2 regions of the Halobacillus litoralis genome follow, and region 1 is predicted to be linked to the other one. Evidence: a T-box and tRNA genes for the amino acid it is inferred to sense, from the RefSeq annotation. Region 1 holds a T-box; the other holds one or more tRNA genes.
The links. A T-box is a leader RNA that pairs with one kind of tRNA and senses whether it is charged. The one in region 1 lies ahead of tyrS (tyrosine--tRNA ligase), so its partner is inferred to be a tRNA-Tyr.
Positions count from the first base shown of each region.

Region 1 (9,534 bases):
TGGTTTCTCGAGAAGTTACGAACTTCCTTCCCGCTATTATAGTAAAACGGAACATCTGCAATCACAGAACCAGGTTGAGCTGCTCCCATATCAAAACTAGGTCCATATACTAGTAGCGGCTTCATAGTACTACCGTTTGAACGGCGGGCCTGTGTTGCGTGGTTGAGATTTTCTTCTTCAAAATCATAACCCCCGATGAAACCATAAATCTTGCCTGTAGAGTTTTCAATAATCATACTTCCCAGCTGGAGAGGTGAGTCAACCTTTACCTCCTGGCCTTCACTGTTCAATGCCGTTTCTTTACCCCAAGGCCAGTTCCCTTCCGTATAGGAATCTCTTACTTTCTGCATAGCATCATAGACTTCTTTGTCTAGTGTGGTATGAATCTGGTATCCCCCGGCAGAAAGTTCACTCTCTGCCATCGTCTCATATTCCTCACTTAACTCTTCGTCTTCTGCAAGGTCTTTTTCGGTATGACCGTTTTCTTTCATTAAGTAATCTTTAATGAATGCTTTCGCTCTACCTTGGACTTCCTGGTTAATAGCAGGATATGTCCCTAAAACCGTAGCTTTTGGATCTGTTAACGTTTCTTCATTAATCTGGAACTTCATCGCTTCATCATACTCTGCCTGGGTGATGTACCCAGCCTCATGCATACGTTCCAGAACTTCGTGCATACGGTCGATTCCCGCTTCTAAGTTTTCTGGTTCTTTAATCGTTCCATCATTATAAAAAGGAGTATATCCGAACGGGGATTGAGGTAATCCTGCAATAAAAGCGGATTGAGCCAATGTTAAGTCTTTGGCATCCACACCAAAAATACCTTGGGCGGCTGTTTGTACGCCTGCCACATTTTGACCATTCGCATTTCTGCCAAAAGGTACGATGTTTAAATAGGCTTCCAAAATCTCATCTTTATCAAGGAATCGTTCAATTCTCAGTGCCAGCAGCATTTCTTTGGCTTTACGTTCAAATGATACTTCGTTCGTCAGGATTTGGTTTTTGACCAGCTGTTGGGTCAAGGTACTTCCACCTGTCTTGACGGAGGAGTTGGTTACTTCCTGAACAACAGCCCGCATAACCGCTTTCGGAACCACACCTTTGTGTTCCCCGAAATATTCATCTTCTGTCGCAATTACAGCATTTCTCAAATGTTCATTAATCTGCTCTAATTGGACTTCTTCACGATAGAGATCCGATCTGACATCTCCAATCTCTGTTTTTTCATCGTTGAAGAACATGGTCGAGGTTTCTGAATAGTTATAAATCGTTTCTTTCATCTGCTCTTCACTTCTGACTTCTTCATCTTTCACAAGAGAAGCGAAATAGCCGGCGCCTACACCACCTGCGAAGAATAACCCGATAACACCGATGATGATAAAAAATAAGATGACGTTCCATACGACATCATAGGTGATCCGGCCATTTTTCTGGATGGTGCCACTCTGCCATAAAGAGCGTATATCCAGCTTCTTTCGCCCGTTTTCCGGTTTATTAGACATGATAATACCTCCTAAAAAATCCACCAATATTATAACACACCCAGGGGAGATAGGATATAATTCTACCCCTGGTTTATTGCTTTTTGGATTATGTTGTGATAAATATATACGTAGATGAATATATGTGCGTTGAAGGACTGGAGTAAAAAACAATTCCCTGTCTCAGAGAATCGGCGGCGGGTGAGAGCCGGTACACAATTGTTTTTGAATTACGACCTCCTGGAGCATTCTTCTGGTATGAATCAGAAGACGGTGAAATGCCGTTATCGATCGGAGTGGCACATGATACGTATGTGCAACAAGGGTGGTACCGCGAGACCTCGTCCCTTTATACAAGGGGATGAGGTCTTTTTTGTTTTCAGAAAATTCATCTCTTAGACCTTAGCACAAGTCTACTTATAACAGATTGAGGAGTGATCCAATGGATATTTTGAAGGACTTGCAACAACGTGGTTTAATCAACCAGATGACAGACGAAGAAGGATTGAAAAAGCACCTTGAAACAGAACAGGTAACGTTATACTGTGGCTTTGATCCGACAGCGGATAGTCTGCATATTGGACATCTGCTTCCAGTTCTCATGTTGAAAAGGTTCCAACAAGCAGGGCATCGTCCGATTGCCCTTGTTGGCGGCGGTACAGGCATGATCGGGGACCCGAGTGGCCGCTCAAGTGAAAGGCAGCTGAACAGTGCAGAGGTCGTTCAAGGGTACAGTGAGAGTATCAAAGAACAATTAGCGAGAATCCTTAATTTTGATGAAGGTGAAAATGCAGCGGTTGCGCGAAATAACCATGAGTGGTTATCTCAAATGACCATCATTGATTTCCTTCGGGATACAGGAAAACATTTTGGCATCAACTATATGTTGGCGAAAGATTCTGTAGAGTCCCGCATTGAGCAGGGAATCAGCTATACAGAATTCTCATACATGATCCTGCAGTCTCTTGACTTCCAACAGTTGTATCAAAAAGAAAATTGCACGCTTCAAATCGGTGGAAGCGATCAGTGGGGGAACATTACAGCCGGTCTTGAACTGCTGAGACGATCTGCAGCTGGAGAAGAAGAAGTGGAAGCCTATGGTTTGACTGTTCCATTAATTACGAAAGCCGATGGATCAAAGTTCGGGAAGACAGCTGGCGGTGCAATCTGGCTTGATCCTGAGAAAACGTCCCCTTACGAATTCTATCAATTCTGGATCAACGCAGATGATCGTGATGTCATCCGCTTCCTGAAGTATTTCACGTTCTTGAGCTTAGATGAAATTTCTGAACTTGAAAAAGAAGTAGAAGCTCAACCGGAAAAACGTGTGGCTCAACGTCGTCTAGCTGAAGAAATGACAAAGCTCGTCCATGATGAGGAAGCTTTGAAACAGGCGGAGCGCATTTCTGCTGCTTTATTCAGTGGAGATATCAAGGCTTTATCGGGTGCAGAAATTGAGCAAGGGTTTAAAGATGTTCCGACTTACCATTCCGAAGAAAAAGAACCACAGCTGCTGGAACTACTTGTGAACGCAGGCATTTCCTCTTCTAAGCGTCAAGCGCGGGAGGATATCGGCAATGGTGCTGTTTATATTAACGGAGAACGTAATCAGGATCTGAAACACACGATCAGTGAGGAAGATCGTATTGAGGATCGCTTTACCATTATTCGTCGCGGGAAGAAAAAGTACTTTTTAATTAAATTCCAATAAAAAATAAAGAGGCAGGCCGTTGAGGCCTGCCTCTTTATTTTTGAGCACTTATGAAAAGGGAAGGAGTGTACTTCCTTTTCTGTATAATGTTAAGACATAAAAAAGCACCTTTGAAATGTAATTCACATTCCAAAGGTGCTTTGTCGCCATTCTGCAAAAGCAGAAATTAACGAGAGTAGAATTCAACGATAAGAGCTTCGTTGATTTCAGAAGGAAGCTCAGAACGCTCAGGGAAACGAGTGTACGTTCCTTCACGCTTGTCTTCGTCGAAAGTAAGATATTCTGGTACGAAGTTGTTTACTTCGATCGCTTCTTCTACGACGTTAAGCTTTTGAGATTTTTCGCGAAGGCTGATCATTTGACCAGGAGCTACGCGGTAAGATGGGATATCAACGCGACCGCCATCTACTGTAACGTGACCGTGAGTAACTAGCTGACGAGCTTGGTTGCGCGTACGAGCTAGACCTAGACGGTAAACGATATTATCCAAACGGGATTCAAGAAGGATCATGAAGTTTTCACCGTGGATCCCTTTCATGTTACCCGCTTCTTCAAACAAGCGACGGAATTGACGCTCAGTCAAACCGTACATGAAACGAAGCTTCTGCTTCTCTTGTAGTTGAAGACCGAATTCGGATAGTTTTTTACGTTGGTTTGGACCGTGTTGTCCAGGAGCGTAAGGGCGCTTTTCAAGCTCCTTACCAGTTCCGCTTAAAGAAATACCATAACGACGTGATTTTTTCCAGGTTGGACCTGTATAACGTGCCATAGGAATTTCCTCCTTTTTATTTTATTTTGCATAAAATAAAAACAGTGTGTCCCTTCGGTCATTGCTCATTATGTTTTCATGCACCTTCGCCCCAGCAGCAGAGAGTTACACGATGCACCTCAAAGAGAGGAACAAAATGATGACAATGGTGGTTCACATAGGCTGCCATTTATTTTACACAACGAATATTGTAATCTTATTAGAGATGGAAGTCAAGGGGGTGATCTGAAAAATATAGATATGTATGGGTAAGAGGAAAATGGAATACTTGATCAACATTCTATATATATACATTTAGGGCAGAAACTTCAGCTGGTAATGAGGGAAAGCGATCTCTGAATCATCTTAAGTACAATTTTCCTGTAACCTTATATCCCTGGAAATTCCGCATGCTCTACACGATTGTACCAAAGGGTTGTCCGCATTAGAAAAAAAGGACCAAGTCTTATAAGGGTAAGGTTCAATGTTGGATGATTCCGAACATACAGAAATAGAGTGCTATAATATTGAACATACAGTTAATAATGATATATTTTTACATATTCATGGTCGTATTTGTGATTAAAGTAATGGTACAATATACTCAAATCATTTGTTAGGGAAGATAGGTGAGTCGAATGATTGTCCAATCCCTCATGAAAAAGAGAGTAGAAAAACTACAAAGTCTTTTGTTCCAATATCTTATTTCAGAATCACCCTATACGTATGAACAGTTTGTTGTCAACCTGACTGATGAAATAAAAGAATTTTCAAAAGCCTCTTTTTGTGCCATTTATTTGCTGGATGAGTGGAAAGGTCGGTTTCAAATTCATTCAAAGGATGCGGCTGTGAAAGAATCATTGAGAAGCCACTTTTCTTTGGATGATCTATATGACGAAACAACAAGTCAATCAAATGTGTCACACATCATCGATGCAACATCAACTGTCTCCTCATTAAGAGTTACTTCCCTACACTCCGGGGAAACCGTCTTTGGATATCTAGTTTTGAAGGGGAAGTCTGCCGTCGATATGGAGGAGAAGTTACTACGTGCGATTAGTTCAGAGGTTACGAAGTGTATAAAAAAGTTCGAAGGTTTTTACGCATCCATGGAGGAAGAGAAAAAGTACGAGTTATTATACAAAGTAACTTCTCACTTTCATTCCTCTATTGATACGGATGGAGTGTTAAAAGAAATCATAGACACCTTAAGAAAAACCTATCCAGATTTTCAATACTATTTATTGTTGTCGAATGATTATACAAAAGATAACGATCTTCCTGTCCGCGAGCTCACTTACGACATGGATCTTGAGTCAAGTGCAAGTACACAGGCTTATTTAACCGGAGAAGTACAAATGGAAGATCACCTGGTAGAAAAACGCTCCATTCTGTATGCTCCTCTTAAAGGGAAACAAGGCATCTATGGAGTATTGCAGGTTGTAACACCAGGGTATTTATATTTTCCCAAAAAAGATGTTGAATTTTTCATTTTCATAGCAAACACAGCAGGGAAAGCTCTTGAAAATGCCCAGCTTTATCAGCAATCAAGAAAGTTAAACAGTGATCTGCAATTAATTAATTCCACCTCGCAAAAACTTAACTCCAATATGCGATTAACAGAAAAGATCCGTTACATGGCGCATAAAATTCAACAGTCTTTTCACGCAGATGAAGTCGGTTTTGTTACGTATGAAGAACTTTCAAGTCACACGGTTCTTGAGGGAAGTACAGAATACTTTGCTTCATCCGACTCAAGCACACTGGTGCAATATGTAAAAAGAACCATATCCCATCAAGAGGTCCCGCTTTTTATAAGTGACCTGGAGGCGAAGCCGTTTGAACATGTCCTGCCATACCGTTCTCTGATGGCCGTGCCGATGAAAGATCACGAACATATCAGTGGTCTTGCCATTGTCCTCCATAAAGATCCGTATTTTTTTACATTTGAGTCATTTAAACTTCTGCAATCGCTTGTCGCCCATTCTACACTGGCATTTGCGAATTCAATCCTGAGAGAAGAGTTGGAGAAGGCGGTCATCACTGATTATCTAACAAAACTTCATTCCAGGGTTCATCTGGACCAGTGTGTGGAACACCATGTTAAGCATGATGAGATCGGTAGTTTGATTTTGTTTGATATTGATAATTTTAAAAACATCAATGACACTTATGGGCATCAGGTTGGTGATGAAGTCATTTGCCAGGTAGCTGATATCATTAAATCCGTCATTGGAGGTCAAGGCCTTTCCGCACGATGGGGAGGAGAAGAACTCGCGGTCTACCTTCCTATGGTTCCATCTGAAAAAGCACATGATTTAACGGAAACGATCCGTGAAAAGATAGCGATGTCAACTTCCCCTGCTGTAACGGTTTCCTGTGGAATTGCTCCTTGGAAGGCCGAATGGCTCAGGCCGGACCGCAAGCAAATTGTACAACAGGCGGATCAAGCCTTATATAAAGCTAAAAGTTCGGGAAGAAATCGAATTGTAACCGCTCATCCAATTAAAGAGAGAAGCTAAAAAGAAGCCGCTGGAGTAAAAAACACCCAGCGGCTTCTTTTTAAATATGTTCTTGCAAAGTTTGTACGAATTCGACTAGTTTCTCCTCATCCACTTCATCAAATCTTCCTTTAGAAGGGCTGTCGATGTCAAGGACACCAAAAATTTCACCATTCTTTACTATGGGTACAACAATTTCAGATTGACTGGCGGCATCACAAGCAATATGCCCCGGAAACGCATGGACGTCTTCAATGCGCTGAACTTCATTATCGGCAACGGCTGTACCACAAACCCCTTTGCCTGATGGGATCCGGACACAAGCAGGAAGGCCTTGGAAAGGACCAAGGACAAGCTGGCTTTCTTTCCACAAATAGAAGCCGACCCAATTGACATCCTCTAAGAACTGGTTGAGAAGAGAGGAAGCATTGGACAAGTTTGCGATTTGATCTGGTTCGTCCTCGATGAGAGCTTTTAATTGTTTAATGACCAGATCGTATTTTTCTTTTTTTGTACCTGTATAAGAAGTTGTTTGAAACATCGTTATACCTCCTGAACTTATAATATTCGACAAAAACAGAAATTTCTGTCGGTATTTGATGGACGATTGCAAGCAGGAAATCCACCAATCATGGAGAATCTTTTCCTGAGGGGGAAAAATAATGAGCCGATTAAACGTAACGCGTGACAAAGTGTTAGATGTAGCCTGCCGCCTTTTTTACAGCCAGGGTTTCAATGGAACATCTGTCCGAGATATCGCAAAGGCAGCTAATGTCAATGTCTCGTTGATCCATTACTACTTTAAGAGCAAGCAAGGCCTTTTTGAATCGCTCGCTGTCAGCTATTTTGAGCCTTATCTTGAAATGCTGGAAAACGAGCAACCCTCAGAAGGTGAATATCGTCTAAATGAATTAGTGAAAAAAATTCTACATTATAAACAGTCGAATTATCAACTATCTTGTTTGTTAAATAGGGAGCTGACGTTGAACACAACGTTTGCAAGAGAAATGCTCGTCACTTACTTAGCGAAAGAGAATCACTTACTTACCCAAATCCTTTTCCATAAAAACTCCCATATTGAAGTCACGTTCAAAGAAAAATTATGCTTATTACAATTAAAAGGACTTTTAAATGCTCCGTTCATGATGCCGCATGAATTTAAAGATCCATTTATTACAGATGCTTCCCTCAATCACTTTGTAGAAATATATAGCGGACTAATGAACGATCATCGTTCCGTTCAGGAGCTTGCTAAAGCTTGAGAATCCGGTGGTCGATTGAGCTGTATCCTTGACCTAGGCCTGATGCTGTATGAGCGTCAGAACCATATATTAAAGGAATGCCCATGGAAGAGGCTTGTCTTGCCATTTGTAATGGCGGATAAGTCTCTTTGCAGTGCTCTTTCACTGTCCCTGCCCCGTTATAATCAAGGGTATAGCCGTGATCCTGAACGAGTTGAAGGAACGAATGAGCCTGCTTTTCCCAATTTTCCGGCGCGGGATAGAGGCGTTGGAATTTCTTCACAAGGGTCATATGCCCGACACGGGTTGGTTTGTAATCTCCTAAATCACTGAGTACCGATTGGGTGAGCGTATTGTAGTAGGCTTGGTAAAGTTGACCCACTCCACCGAAATCATGAATAGCTTCTTTATACATGTCCGGGCTGTAGTCGATACAGTACCACTGACTTTGACCCCTTAAGAAGTGAACGGACAGGATGCTGTCATCAAGAGAGGGGCCATAGGTATGAAGAAAGCTTTCCACCTCTTTTTCATACCCTTCGATATAATCCACTTCAAAACCCTTCTGAATGTGAATTTCATTTTTGTATTCTACTTTTAGCTGATCGATTTCTTTTAAATACGCTTCCACTTGTTGAAAAGACATCCCGCTGTCCTTTTCCGGGACGGGATCTTCAAATGTGGAAGGAAGTGGCGCATGCTCTGTAAATGTCATGGAATGATATCCGCATTTTATGGCTTCTTCAATGTAACTTTTAAGCGTGTCTGAAGAGCCGTGGGGGCAATAAGGTGTATGGATGTGACCATCAATCATAGTCGTCTCTCCTTTGCGCTTGAAATTTTTGTCAATATGATAATAAATTTGAAATATTTTAGCCAAAAGGATGTTTTACATGGTATCATTATAAACAACTAAATCACAATTCGGAACGTAATACATCCGTATGGCACGTTTATTGTAAGGAGGCTGTTTATGAAGTACGTCATCGGGGCTATTTTACTACTCATCGCATTGTTCATCATAGGGCTGATTTGGCGGAAAAAGGTCTATGATGAAGTGGATCGCCTGGAAGGTTGGAAAATGGATATCATGAACCGACGCGTCACTGAAGAATTATCCAAAGTGAAAAGTTTAAACCTTTCTGGTGAGACTCAGGAAAAGTTCGAGGCGTGGCGGGCTCGTTGGGATCAAATTTTGACAAAAGAGCTGCCTGAGCTGGAGGAAGACCTTTTCGATGCAGAAGAAGCGGCGGATCGCTATCGTTTTAAACGAGTAAAAGTCGTCTTGGCAAACACCGAGAAAAAGTTAGTAGCCATTGAGGAAGACATCAAAATGATGCTTCAAGAGTTGGAAGACCTCCTTGATTCTGAAAAGCAAAGCCGTTTGGAAATTGAATCGATGGAGCCGGAATTGAAAGAACTAACCAAACTTCTTATTCAAAATCGTCATCAATACGGTAAAGCGGTCCGTGTTTTTGAACAAAGAGTGGGTGAATTGAAGGACAAGCTCAGTGAATATGAACAATTAACCGAGCAAGGGGATTACATCGAAGCCAATACCCTTGTGCAAACGATACGTCAAGAGACTACACAATTGCAGGAGGATATCCAGTATTTTCCTGATCGATTGAAACAAGTGAAAATTGAATTACCTGAACAGTTGAAAGAGCTGAAAAACGGTGTGGAAGAGATGAAGGCGGAAGGTTACCGTATTTCTCATTTTGATTTCCTTCCAGAGTTACATAATTATGAGCGGTCTCTGGAGGAAATGCTCGTTCAAATGGAGCAGGGAGATCAATCAGGAATGGAAGAAACCTTGGCAGAAATACAGACAAGAATCCAGGAAATGTAT
Region 1 covers NZ_CP129016.1:2,037,229-2,046,762, forward strand. The annotation lists gene LC065_RS10245 (transglycosylase domain-containing protein) at 1-1,502, opposite strand, end outside; T-box leader at 1,623-1,833, shown strand; gene tyrS (tyrosine--tRNA ligase) at 1,924-3,192, shown strand; gene rpsD (30S ribosomal protein S4) at 3,359-3,961, opposite strand; gene LC065_RS10260 (sensor domain-containing diguanylate cyclase) at 4,579-6,462, shown strand; gene LC065_RS10265 (GAF domain-containing protein) at 6,503-6,982, opposite strand; gene refZ (forespore capture DNA-binding protein RefZ) at 7,104-7,703, shown strand; gene hisJ (histidinol-phosphatase HisJ) at 7,693-8,496, opposite strand; gene ezrA (septation ring formation regulator EzrA) at 8,656-9,534, shown strand, end outside.

Region 2 (9,534 bases), 1.3 Mb from region 1:
TTATTTTTTGCTTAATCATGGTTTCCATCTTCTAATACCTCCGCTATACGTGCGGTCGATAACCTTTACGGATGACCTCGCCACAAAGTTTCATAAATTTAATATTTTTTTAGCTAATATAAGTTTAACTTTTTTTTAGTATCGGTTATAAAGCTGTAAATGTAAAAAATTTCTTAGGAGGAAATTTAATATGCAGCGAGAGTCCGCTTTGAAGAAAGAAATCGAAGCTTGTCGTATGGAAATGATTCGCTTAGCCAGCCTCCATAAGTTGAGCTCGCCGGAAGTCGTACAAGTGAGTGTGAAATTAGATAACCTGTTAAATGAATACGATGAAGCAACCTATAAAAAACAGCAACCCACCTTGCAAAGAGCGGGTTACTGCTAGGGATCGTTTATTTATTTCAAGCTCTCACCAAATAGAGAACCCATTAAACCTACCGCTACGCTAGCGGTTTTATTTTTTTCATCGAGAATCGGATTCACTTCTACAAATTCCGCGGATGTGATCATCCCTGACTGATGAAGCATTTCCATAGCTAGGTGACTCTCACGGTAGCTTAATCCACCCATTACCGGTGTTCCCACGCCAGGAGCTTCGTTAGGGTCCAGTCCATCAAGGTCCAGGCTTAAATGAACCCCATCGGTACGATCTTTCAAATAATCCACTGTTTCTTCCATCACTTGGGTCATCCCCATACGATCCACTTCATGCATCGTATAGACTTTAATGCCCTTCTCTTCAATAAGCACTCGTTCTCCTTCATCGAGAGAACGTGCTCCGATAATCACTATATTTTCTGGTTTAATCTTCGGTTCATAATCATGGATACTCGTCAATTTTTCGTGGCCGATCCCTAAGCTTACAGCTAATGGCATCCCATGAATGTTACCAGAAGGCGAGCTGTCGCCTGTGTTTAAATCGCCGTGAGCATCATACCAGATGACTCCAAGATTTTCATAATGTTTCGCAACTCCTGCAAGAGTCCCCATAGCTATACTATGATCTCCCCCAAGTACAAGTGGGAAACGTTTATTTTCTACTACCTCATCTACCGCTTTTGCAAGACGACGGCTTCCTTCGGCAATTTCATTCAAGTTACGTAAATTATCCTGTTTTTCATCTGTATTATGTTTTGGGCGAGGAATCTCAATGTCCCCTAGATCTTCAATGTTATATTTCAATTGCTCTAGACGTTCAACCATACCTGCATAACGAATAGCACTTGGTCCCATATCCACGCCTCGACGCATCTGTCCAAGGTCCATAGGTACACCGATAACTGAAAGCTGTTTATTCATTAAAGTTCCTCCTTTTTTCTCTACTATAATTGTATCCGTTTTTCCCGTTATGACTCAACTGGACATGTTTGTGCATATATATACGAAAACCAGTATGAAAACGTATGTAATCATGCATGTTTACAAGGTTTCGACCCATTTACCATATTATGGGTTGGATTGGATGGCGAGGTACTAAACTTTTTTATAATTACCGATAGAAAAGAGTATCGAACCTATACGCATAACAGACGGACCCGAATGAAACAGAGGAAGGAAAAAAGGAAAAATAAAAAACCTGACATCAACGATTGATGTCAGGTTCAAAGAGTGGAGCCTAGCGGGATCGAACCGCTGACCTCCTGCGTGCAAAGCAGGCGCTCTCCCAGCTGAGCTAAGGCCCCGTATGGAGCGGGAGACGGGATTCGAACCCGCGACCCCCACCTTGGCAAGGTGGTGTTCTACCACTGAACTACTCCCGCATATAAAATTGAAAGATGAGCCATGAAGGATTCGAACCTTCGACCCTCTGATTAAAAGTCAGATGCTCTACCAGCTGAGCTAATGGCTCATAATAAAATGACTTCCAGTATAACATCTTAAAAAAATGGCTGGGCCAGCTGGATTCGAACCAGCGCATGACGGTACCAAAAACCGTTGCCTTACCGCTTGGCTATGGCCCAACAGTTACAAAAATAGTATTGACCATCAAAAGATCATTATACAAGGAATGTTTATTTTCATAAAAAATAGCTGATCATGAATGTCAGCCGTTATCGTCAATGAAAAAATGGTGGAGGGAGTAGGACTCGAACCTACGAACCCGATGGGAGCGGATTTACAGTCCGCCGCGTTTGGCCAACTTCGCTATCCCTCCACTTTGACTAAATAAGTGGTGCCGGCCAGAGGACTTGAACCCCCAACCTACTGATTACAAATCAGTTGCTCTGCCAGTTGAGCTAGGCCGGCTTATGAATTTAATGGTGGAGGATGCAGGGTTCGAACCTGCGACCCCTTGCTTGTAAGGCAAGTGCTCTCCCAGCTGAGCTAATCCTCCGATAAGTGGTGACCCGTACGGGATTCGAACCCGTGTTACCGCCGTGAAAGGGCGGTGTCTTAACCACTTGACCAACGGGCCATGTGTTTGATAGTTTCTCAGAGCTTCCAGCCGGATTTGAACCGGCGACCCCTTCCTTACCATGGAAGTGCTCTACCACTGAGCTATGGAAGCAAGTGGCTCCAACGGTAGGATTCGAACCTACGACCGATCGGTTAACAGCCGATTGCTCTACCACTGAGCTACGTTGGAATAATGTTCATTCATCAAAAGCATTAATAAGGAAAGAGAATCAATGTGGCGGCGTCCTACTCTCACGGGGGTAAACCCGACTACCATCGGCGCTGAAGAGCTTAACTGCTGTGTTCGGCATGGGAACAGGTGTGACCTCTTCGCCTTCACCACCACATCAATATAAAGTTTGAGGTGAACCCTCAAAACTGGATAAGGAAACATCTTGTTTGAAAAGCAATTGTCATTCACGAATGATTGAAATCAGATAGATAAGTCATCGATCCATTAGTATCCGTCAGCTCCACGTGTCACCACGCTTCCACCTCGGACCTATCAACCTCATCGTCTCTGAGGGATCTTATTACCTTATAGGTAAGGGAAATCTCATCTCAAGGGGGGCTTCATGCTTAGATGCTTTCAGCACTTATCCCGACCACACGTAGCTACCCAGCGATGCTCCTGGCGGAACAACTGGTACACCAGCGGTGTGTCCATCCCGGTCCTCTCGTACTAAGGACAGCTCCTTTCAAATTTCCAACGCCCACGACGGATAGGGACCGAACTGTCTCACGACGTTCTGAACCCAGCTCGCGTACCGCTTTAATGGGCGAACAGCCCAACCCTTGGGACCGACTACAGCCCCAGGATGCGATGAGCCGACATCGAGGTGCCAAACCTCCCCGTCGATGTGGACTCTTGGGGGAGATAAGCCTGTTATCCCCGGGGTAGCTTTTATCCGTTGAGCGACGGCCCTTCCATGCGGAACCGCCGGATCACTAAGCCCGACTTTCGTCCCTGCTCGACTTGTAGGTCTCGCAGTCAAGCTCCCTTGTGCCTTTACACTCTGCGAATGATTTCCAACCATTCTGAGGGAACCTTTGGGCGCCTCCGTTACCTTTTGGGAGGCGACCGCCCCAGTCAAACTGCCCACCTGACACTGTCTCCGGACCGGATTACGGTCCTGGGTTAGAATGTCCGTACAGCCAGGGTAGTATCCCACCAGCGCCTCCACCGAAGCTAGCGCTCCGGCTTCCAAGGCTCCTACCTATCCTGTACAAGCTGTACCAACATTCAATATCAGGCTACAGTAAAGCTCCACGGGGTCTTTCCGTCCTGTCGCGGGTAATGTGCATCTTCACACATAGTATAATTTCACCGGGTCTCTCGTTGAGACAGTGCCCAAGTCGTTGCACCTTTCGTGCGGGTCGGAACTTACCCGACAAGGAATTTCGCTACCTTAGGACCGTTATAGTTACGGCCGCCGTTTACTGGGGCTTCGGTTCAACGCTTCGCATAAGCTAACGCATCCCCTTAACCTTCCAGCACCGGGCAGGTGTCAGCCCCTATACTTCGCCTTACGGCTTCGCAGAGACCTGTGTTTTTGGTAAACAGTCGCTTGGGCCTTTTCACTGCGGCTCCTCGGCAGAGGAGCACCCCTTCTCCCGAAGTTACGGGGTCATTTTGCCGAGTTCCTTAACGAGAGTTCTCCCGCTCACCTTAGGATCCTCTCCTCGCCTACCTGTGTCGGTTTGCGGTACGGGCACCTCTTTCCTCACTAGAGGATTTTCTTGGCAGTGTGAACTCAGGAGCTTCGGTACTATATTTCCCTCCCCATCACAGCTTGACGTTGCCGGACGGATTTGCCTATCCGACCGTCTCACTGCTTGGACGCGCACATCCAGTGGCGCGCTCTCCTTATCCTCCTGCGTCCCCCCGTCGTTCAAACGGAAAGGAGGTGGTACAGGAATATCAACCTGTTGTCCATCGCCTACGCCTTTCGGCCTCGGCTTAGGTCCCGACTAACCCTGAGAGGACGAGCCTTCCTCAGGAAACCTTAGGCATTCGGTGAAAGAGATTCTCACTCTTTTTTCGCTACTCATACCGGCATTCTCACTTCTAAGCGCTCCACCAGTCCTTACGGTCTGACTTCACGGCCCTTAGAACGCTCTCCTACCACTGATCATAAGATCAATCCGCAGCTTCGGTGGTGTGTTTAGCCCCGGTACATTTTCGGCGCAGAGTCACTCGACCAGTGAGCTATTACGCACTCTTTGAATGATGGCTGCTTCTAAGCCAACATCCCAGTTGTCTAAGCAACTCCACATCCTTTTCCACTTAACACACACTTTGGGACCTTAGCTGGCGGTCTGGGCTGTTTCCCTCTCGACCATGAACCTTATCACCCACGGTCTGACTCCCAGAACAAAGTCTATGGCATTCGGTTTGACTGAATTCGGTAACCCGATAGGGGCCCCTCGTCCAATCAGTGCTCTACCTCCATGACTTTCTATTCTGAGGCTAGCCCTAAAGCTATTTCGGAGAGAACCAGCTATCTCCGTGTTCGATTGGCATTTCACCCCTACCCACACCTCATCCCCGTAATTTTCAACTTACGTGGGTTCGGGCCTCCAGTCAGTGTTACCTGACCTTCACCTGGACATGGGTAGATCACACGGTTTCGGGTCTACGACCGCATACTCACTCGCCCTATTCAGACTCGCTTTCGCTGCGGCTCCGCTTCTGCTGCTTAACCTCGCATACGGTCGTAACTCGCCGGTTCATTCTACAAAAGGCACGCCGTCACCCATTAACGGGCTCCGACTACTTGTAGGCACACGGTTTCAGGTTCTCTTTCACTCCCCTTCCGGGGTGCTTTTCACCTTTCCCTCACGGTACTGGTTCACTATCGGTCACTAGGGAGTATTTAGCCTTGGGAGATGGTCCTCCCGGATTCCGACGGAATTCCTCGTGTTCCGCCGTACTCAGGATCCACTCCGGAGAGAGAAAGATTTCGACTACAGGGCTGTTACCTGCTCTGGCTGACCTTTCCAGATCGATTCGCCTATCTTCCTCTTTGGTAACTCCAATGGAGTGTCCTACAACCCCAGAAAGCAAGCTTTCTGGTTTGGGCTGATTCCGTTTCGCTCGCCGCTACTTGGGAAATCGCGTTTGCTTTCTCTTCCTCCGGGTACTTAGATGTTTCAGTTCCCCGGGTGTGCCTGCCTATACCTATGTATTCAGTATAGGATACTGTTCCATTACGAACAGTGGGTTTCCCCATTCGGAAATCTCCGGGTCAAAGCCTACTTACGGCTCGCCGGAGCATATCGGTGTTAGTCCCGTCCTTCATCGGCTCCTAGTACCAAGGCATCCACCGTGCGCCCTTATTCACTTAACTATCTTCGTGAAAAGACGTTTACAATTTCAATTAGATGTCTTGTCATCAATTGTCTCATCGTTAGATGAAACAATGATTCCTTATCCAGTTTTCAAGGTTCACGCCCTTATTCAGGGTTGAATATAAAACACAAAATAGATTCTTGTGTTTAGGTGTAACATTTAAATGGTGGAGCCTAGCGGGATCGAACCGCTGACCTCCTGCGTGCAAAGCAGGCGCTCTCCCAGCTGAGCTAAGGCCCCTTTTTGAATGGTGGGCCTGAGTGGACTTGAACCACCGACCTCACGCTTATCAGGCGTGCGCTCTGACCAACTGAGCTACAGGCCCATCCAATTAAAGGAAGATCATATTTTCATAGTTTGATCTCTCAAAACTGAACAACCAACACAGTACGTTTCCGTTATATCCTTAGAAAGGAGGTGATCCAGCCGCACCTTCCGATACGGCTACCTTGTTACGACTTCACCCCAATCATTGGCCCCACCTTCGGCGGCTGGCTCCAAAAAGGTTACCTCACCGACTTCGGGTGTTGCCAACTCTCGTGGTGTGACGGGCGGTGTGTACAAGGCCCGGGAACGTATTCACCGCGGCATGCTGATCCGCGATTACTAGCGATTCCGGCTTCATGCAGGCGAGTTGCAGCCTGCAATCCGAACTGAGAATGGTTTTATGGGATTTGCTACACCTCGCGGCTTCGCTGCCCTTTGTACCATCCATTGTAGCACGTGTGTAGCCCAGGTCATAAGGGGCATGATGATTTGACGTCATCCCCGCCTTCCTCCGGTTTGTCACCGGCAGTCACCTTAGAGTGCCCAACTAAATGCTGGCAACTAAGATTAGGGGTTGCGCTCGTTGCGGGACTTAACCCAACATCTCACGACACGAGCTGACGACAACCATGCACCACCTGTCACTTGGTCCCCGAAGGGAAAGCCCTATCTCTAGGGTTGTCCAAGGATGTCAAGACCTGGTAAGGTTCTTCGCGTTGCTTCGAATTAAACCACATGCTCCACCGCTTGTGCGGGCCCCCGTCAATTCCTTTGAGTTTCAGCCTTGCGGCCGTACTCCCCAGGCGGAGTGCTTAATGCGTTAACTTCAGCACTAAGGGGTGGAAGCCCCCTAACACCTAGCACTCATCGTTTACGGCGTGGACTACCAGGGGTATCTAATCCTGTTTGCTACCCACGCTTTCGCACCTCAGCGTCAGAAACAGACCAGAGAGTCGCCTTCGCCACTGGTGTTCCTCCACATATCTACGCATTTCACCGCTACACGTGGAATTCCACTCTCCTCTTCTGTCCTCAAGTTCCCCAGTTTCCAATGACCCTCCACGGTTGAGCCGTGGGCTTTCACATCAGACTTAAGGAACCGCCTGCGCGCGCTTTACGCCCAATAATTCCGGACAACGCTTGCCCCCTACGTATTACCGCGGCTGCTGGCACGTAGTTAGCCGGGGCTTCCTCGTTAGGTACCGTCAAGGTACCGCTCTATTCGCACGGTACTTGTTCTTCCCTAACAACAGAACTTTACGATCCGAAGACCTTCATCGTTCACGCGGCGTTGCTCCGTCAGACTTTCGTCCATTGCGGAAGATTCCCTACTGCTGCCTCCCGTAGGAGTCTGGGCCGTGTCTCAGTCCCAGTGTGGCCGATCACCCTCTCAGGTCGGCTACGCATCGTCGCCTTGGTGAGCCGTTACCTCACCAACTAGCTAATGCGCCGCGGGCCCATCTGTAAGTGATAGCGAGAAGCCATCTTTCAACTTTCCTTCATGCGAAAGAAAGTATTACCCGGCATTAGCCCCGGTTTCCCGGGGTTATTCCGATCTTACAGGCAGGTTGCCCACGTGTTACTCACCCGTCCGCCGCTCGTTCCACGAGCTTCACCCCGAAGGGATCCACTCGCTTCCCGCGCTCGACTTGCATGTATTAGGCACGCCGCCAGCGTTCGTCCTGAGCCAGGATCAAACTCTCCATAAAAGTTAAGTTTGACTTGCTCATTTGCACACCGAATGTGCTTTGTTTCAAATCTCTTCTATAAAGAAGAAATGTTTTGACGTACTGGTTGGTTCGTTCAGTTTTCAAAGATCAAATGTTTTGCTCGCCGCTTTGTCAGCGACTCAATCAGTTTATCACTTTCGGTTGTTTATGTCAACAACTTTTTTTGTGATGTTTTTTGATGTCGTTTTGGCGACATTTAATAATTTATCATGCCTGCCTTGCAGTGTCAACAACTTTTTTGAAGTAATTCGTTTGTTTCCGCTGCGCTGTTTTGTTTTCCGACAACGTTTAATAATATATCACAGACTAAAAAAGAAAAGCAATGCTTTTTTTGAAATTCATTTAAAAAAGTTATTTTATCGAGCAAAGGCGCATAATAAAAGCCCTGATCTACTTTCAGGGCTTAGTTTCTGACCTTTAGCATTATTGATAAGCTGAAATGATTATAGCATTAATTCTGCTTCTTTTTCCTAGGCATATACTGTAAACACTCTTCCCTGGTTGCAAATCTGCGGAAGATCTGAAAAAGAACCTCATACCTTTCTTCCATTGCTCTTTTAAGTCCTTGATCGATCCTGTGGTCTCCGAGGTCAAACGTGATTTCTTCCATTTCTCTTTTTAACAAATATTCAATTTCACGACGTTCCTGTTCATTAATCATTAAACCATGCACCTTAAAGGACCTCCCTTTAACAACTCTCTATATTTTTACCCTAAATCTTGTGTTTTTAGCATAGGTTGTCCTTTTTTTCATATGTATAGAACATATTGGAAGGAAGGTGAATCGTGCAATGAGTTTCTACACTTGGAAAGCTGAGCGGATGAAACGCTATGGAGTTGTGGTGGCTTTGGCCTTTTTTTTGCGCCCTTTTCTTATGGATCGGACAATGGAGTCAACTCCCCGTCTTTTCTAATGAAGGCGAGCCCCGTGCTTTGACACAAGGAAGCGATAAAAATTCAAACGTTGCACTGACATTCAATATAAGCTGGGGAACAGAGAAGGTCCACGATGTGTTGGAGCAGTTAGAAGCCAACAAGGTCCAGGCCACTTTTTTTTGTCAGTGGTGAATGGGCGGAGCGTCACCCCGATATAATTAAGGAAATTCATGAAGGAAAGCACGAAATCGGGATGATGGGATATAAATATGAAAGTTACCTTGAACAAAAACCCGCACAAGTACAACAAGACATGAACCAAGCCAAGGAAGCTTTTGAGAAACTGGGTTTTGATGAAATCAAGTGGATCCGCCCGCCTCATGGTCATATGGATAAAGAGGTTCTGAAGATGATTGAAAACGAAGGAATGCAGGCGGTGCAATGGAGCATCAATCCGAGAGACTGGGAAAATCCAGGCACGAATACCATCATAGACACCGTTCTTAATGAGGGTTCAGAAGGAGATATTATCTTGATGCATGCTTCTGATTCAGTGAAACAAACGGCGAAAGCTCTTGAGGTCATCTTGCCCGGTTTGAAACAAAAAGGATTGAAATTCGTAAGCATTACTGAGCTGGTCAGTGGCGCAGAATCAGAGACCACTCAAATTGAATAACCCCGATTTAAAAAAACAACCACCGCGTTTCTTGGGCGGTGGTTGTTTTTTAGGCAGCTTTTTCAGATGTTTTCGTTATACGGTGAAGTAAAATGAGTTGATAAGCATTGCAGATGAACAATGGAATAATCATCAACCACACATAATCACTGCCCTGGGCTCGTAAAGCAGGAACCCACTCGACACTTGTAACGACGATCATAAAAAACAGGGCAGGAATAAATGCATGCCGCTTC
Region 2 covers NZ_CP129016.1:729,133-738,666, forward strand. The annotation lists gene sigW (RNA polymerase sigma factor SigW) at 1-28, opposite strand, end outside; gene LC065_RS03785 (aspartyl-phosphate phosphatase Spo0E family protein) at 191-385, shown strand; gene rocF (arginase) at 397-1,299, opposite strand; tRNA gene LC065_RS03795 (tRNA-Ala) at 1,610-1,682, opposite strand; tRNA gene LC065_RS03800 (tRNA-Gly) at 1,686-1,760, opposite strand; tRNA gene LC065_RS03805 (tRNA-Lys) at 1,777-1,849, opposite strand; tRNA gene LC065_RS03810 (tRNA-Gln) at 1,887-1,961, opposite strand; tRNA gene LC065_RS03815 (tRNA-Tyr) at 2,070-2,155, opposite strand; tRNA gene LC065_RS03820 (tRNA-Thr) at 2,172-2,247, opposite strand; tRNA gene LC065_RS03825 (tRNA-Val) at 2,260-2,335, opposite strand; tRNA gene LC065_RS03830 (tRNA-Glu) at 2,342-2,416, opposite strand; tRNA gene LC065_RS03835 (tRNA-Thr) at 2,438-2,509, opposite strand; tRNA gene LC065_RS03840 (tRNA-Asn) at 2,513-2,587, opposite strand; rRNA gene rrf (5S ribosomal RNA) at 2,631-2,744, opposite strand; rRNA gene LC065_RS03850 (23S ribosomal RNA) at 2,835-5,747, opposite strand; tRNA gene LC065_RS03855 (tRNA-Ala) at 5,914-5,989, opposite strand; tRNA gene LC065_RS03860 (tRNA-Ile) at 5,998-6,074, opposite strand; rRNA gene LC065_RS03865 (16S ribosomal RNA) at 6,160-7,725, opposite strand; gene LC065_RS03870 (hypothetical protein) at 8,198-8,419, opposite strand; gene LC065_RS20370 (polysaccharide deacetylase family protein) at 8,849-9,298, shown strand; gene LC065_RS03880 (KinB-signaling pathway activation protein) at 9,348-9,534, opposite strand, start outside.
Region 2: it encodes a tRNA-Tyr, which carries the amino acid that the T-box ahead of tyrS (tyrosine--tRNA ligase) is inferred to sense. The anticodon was not compared.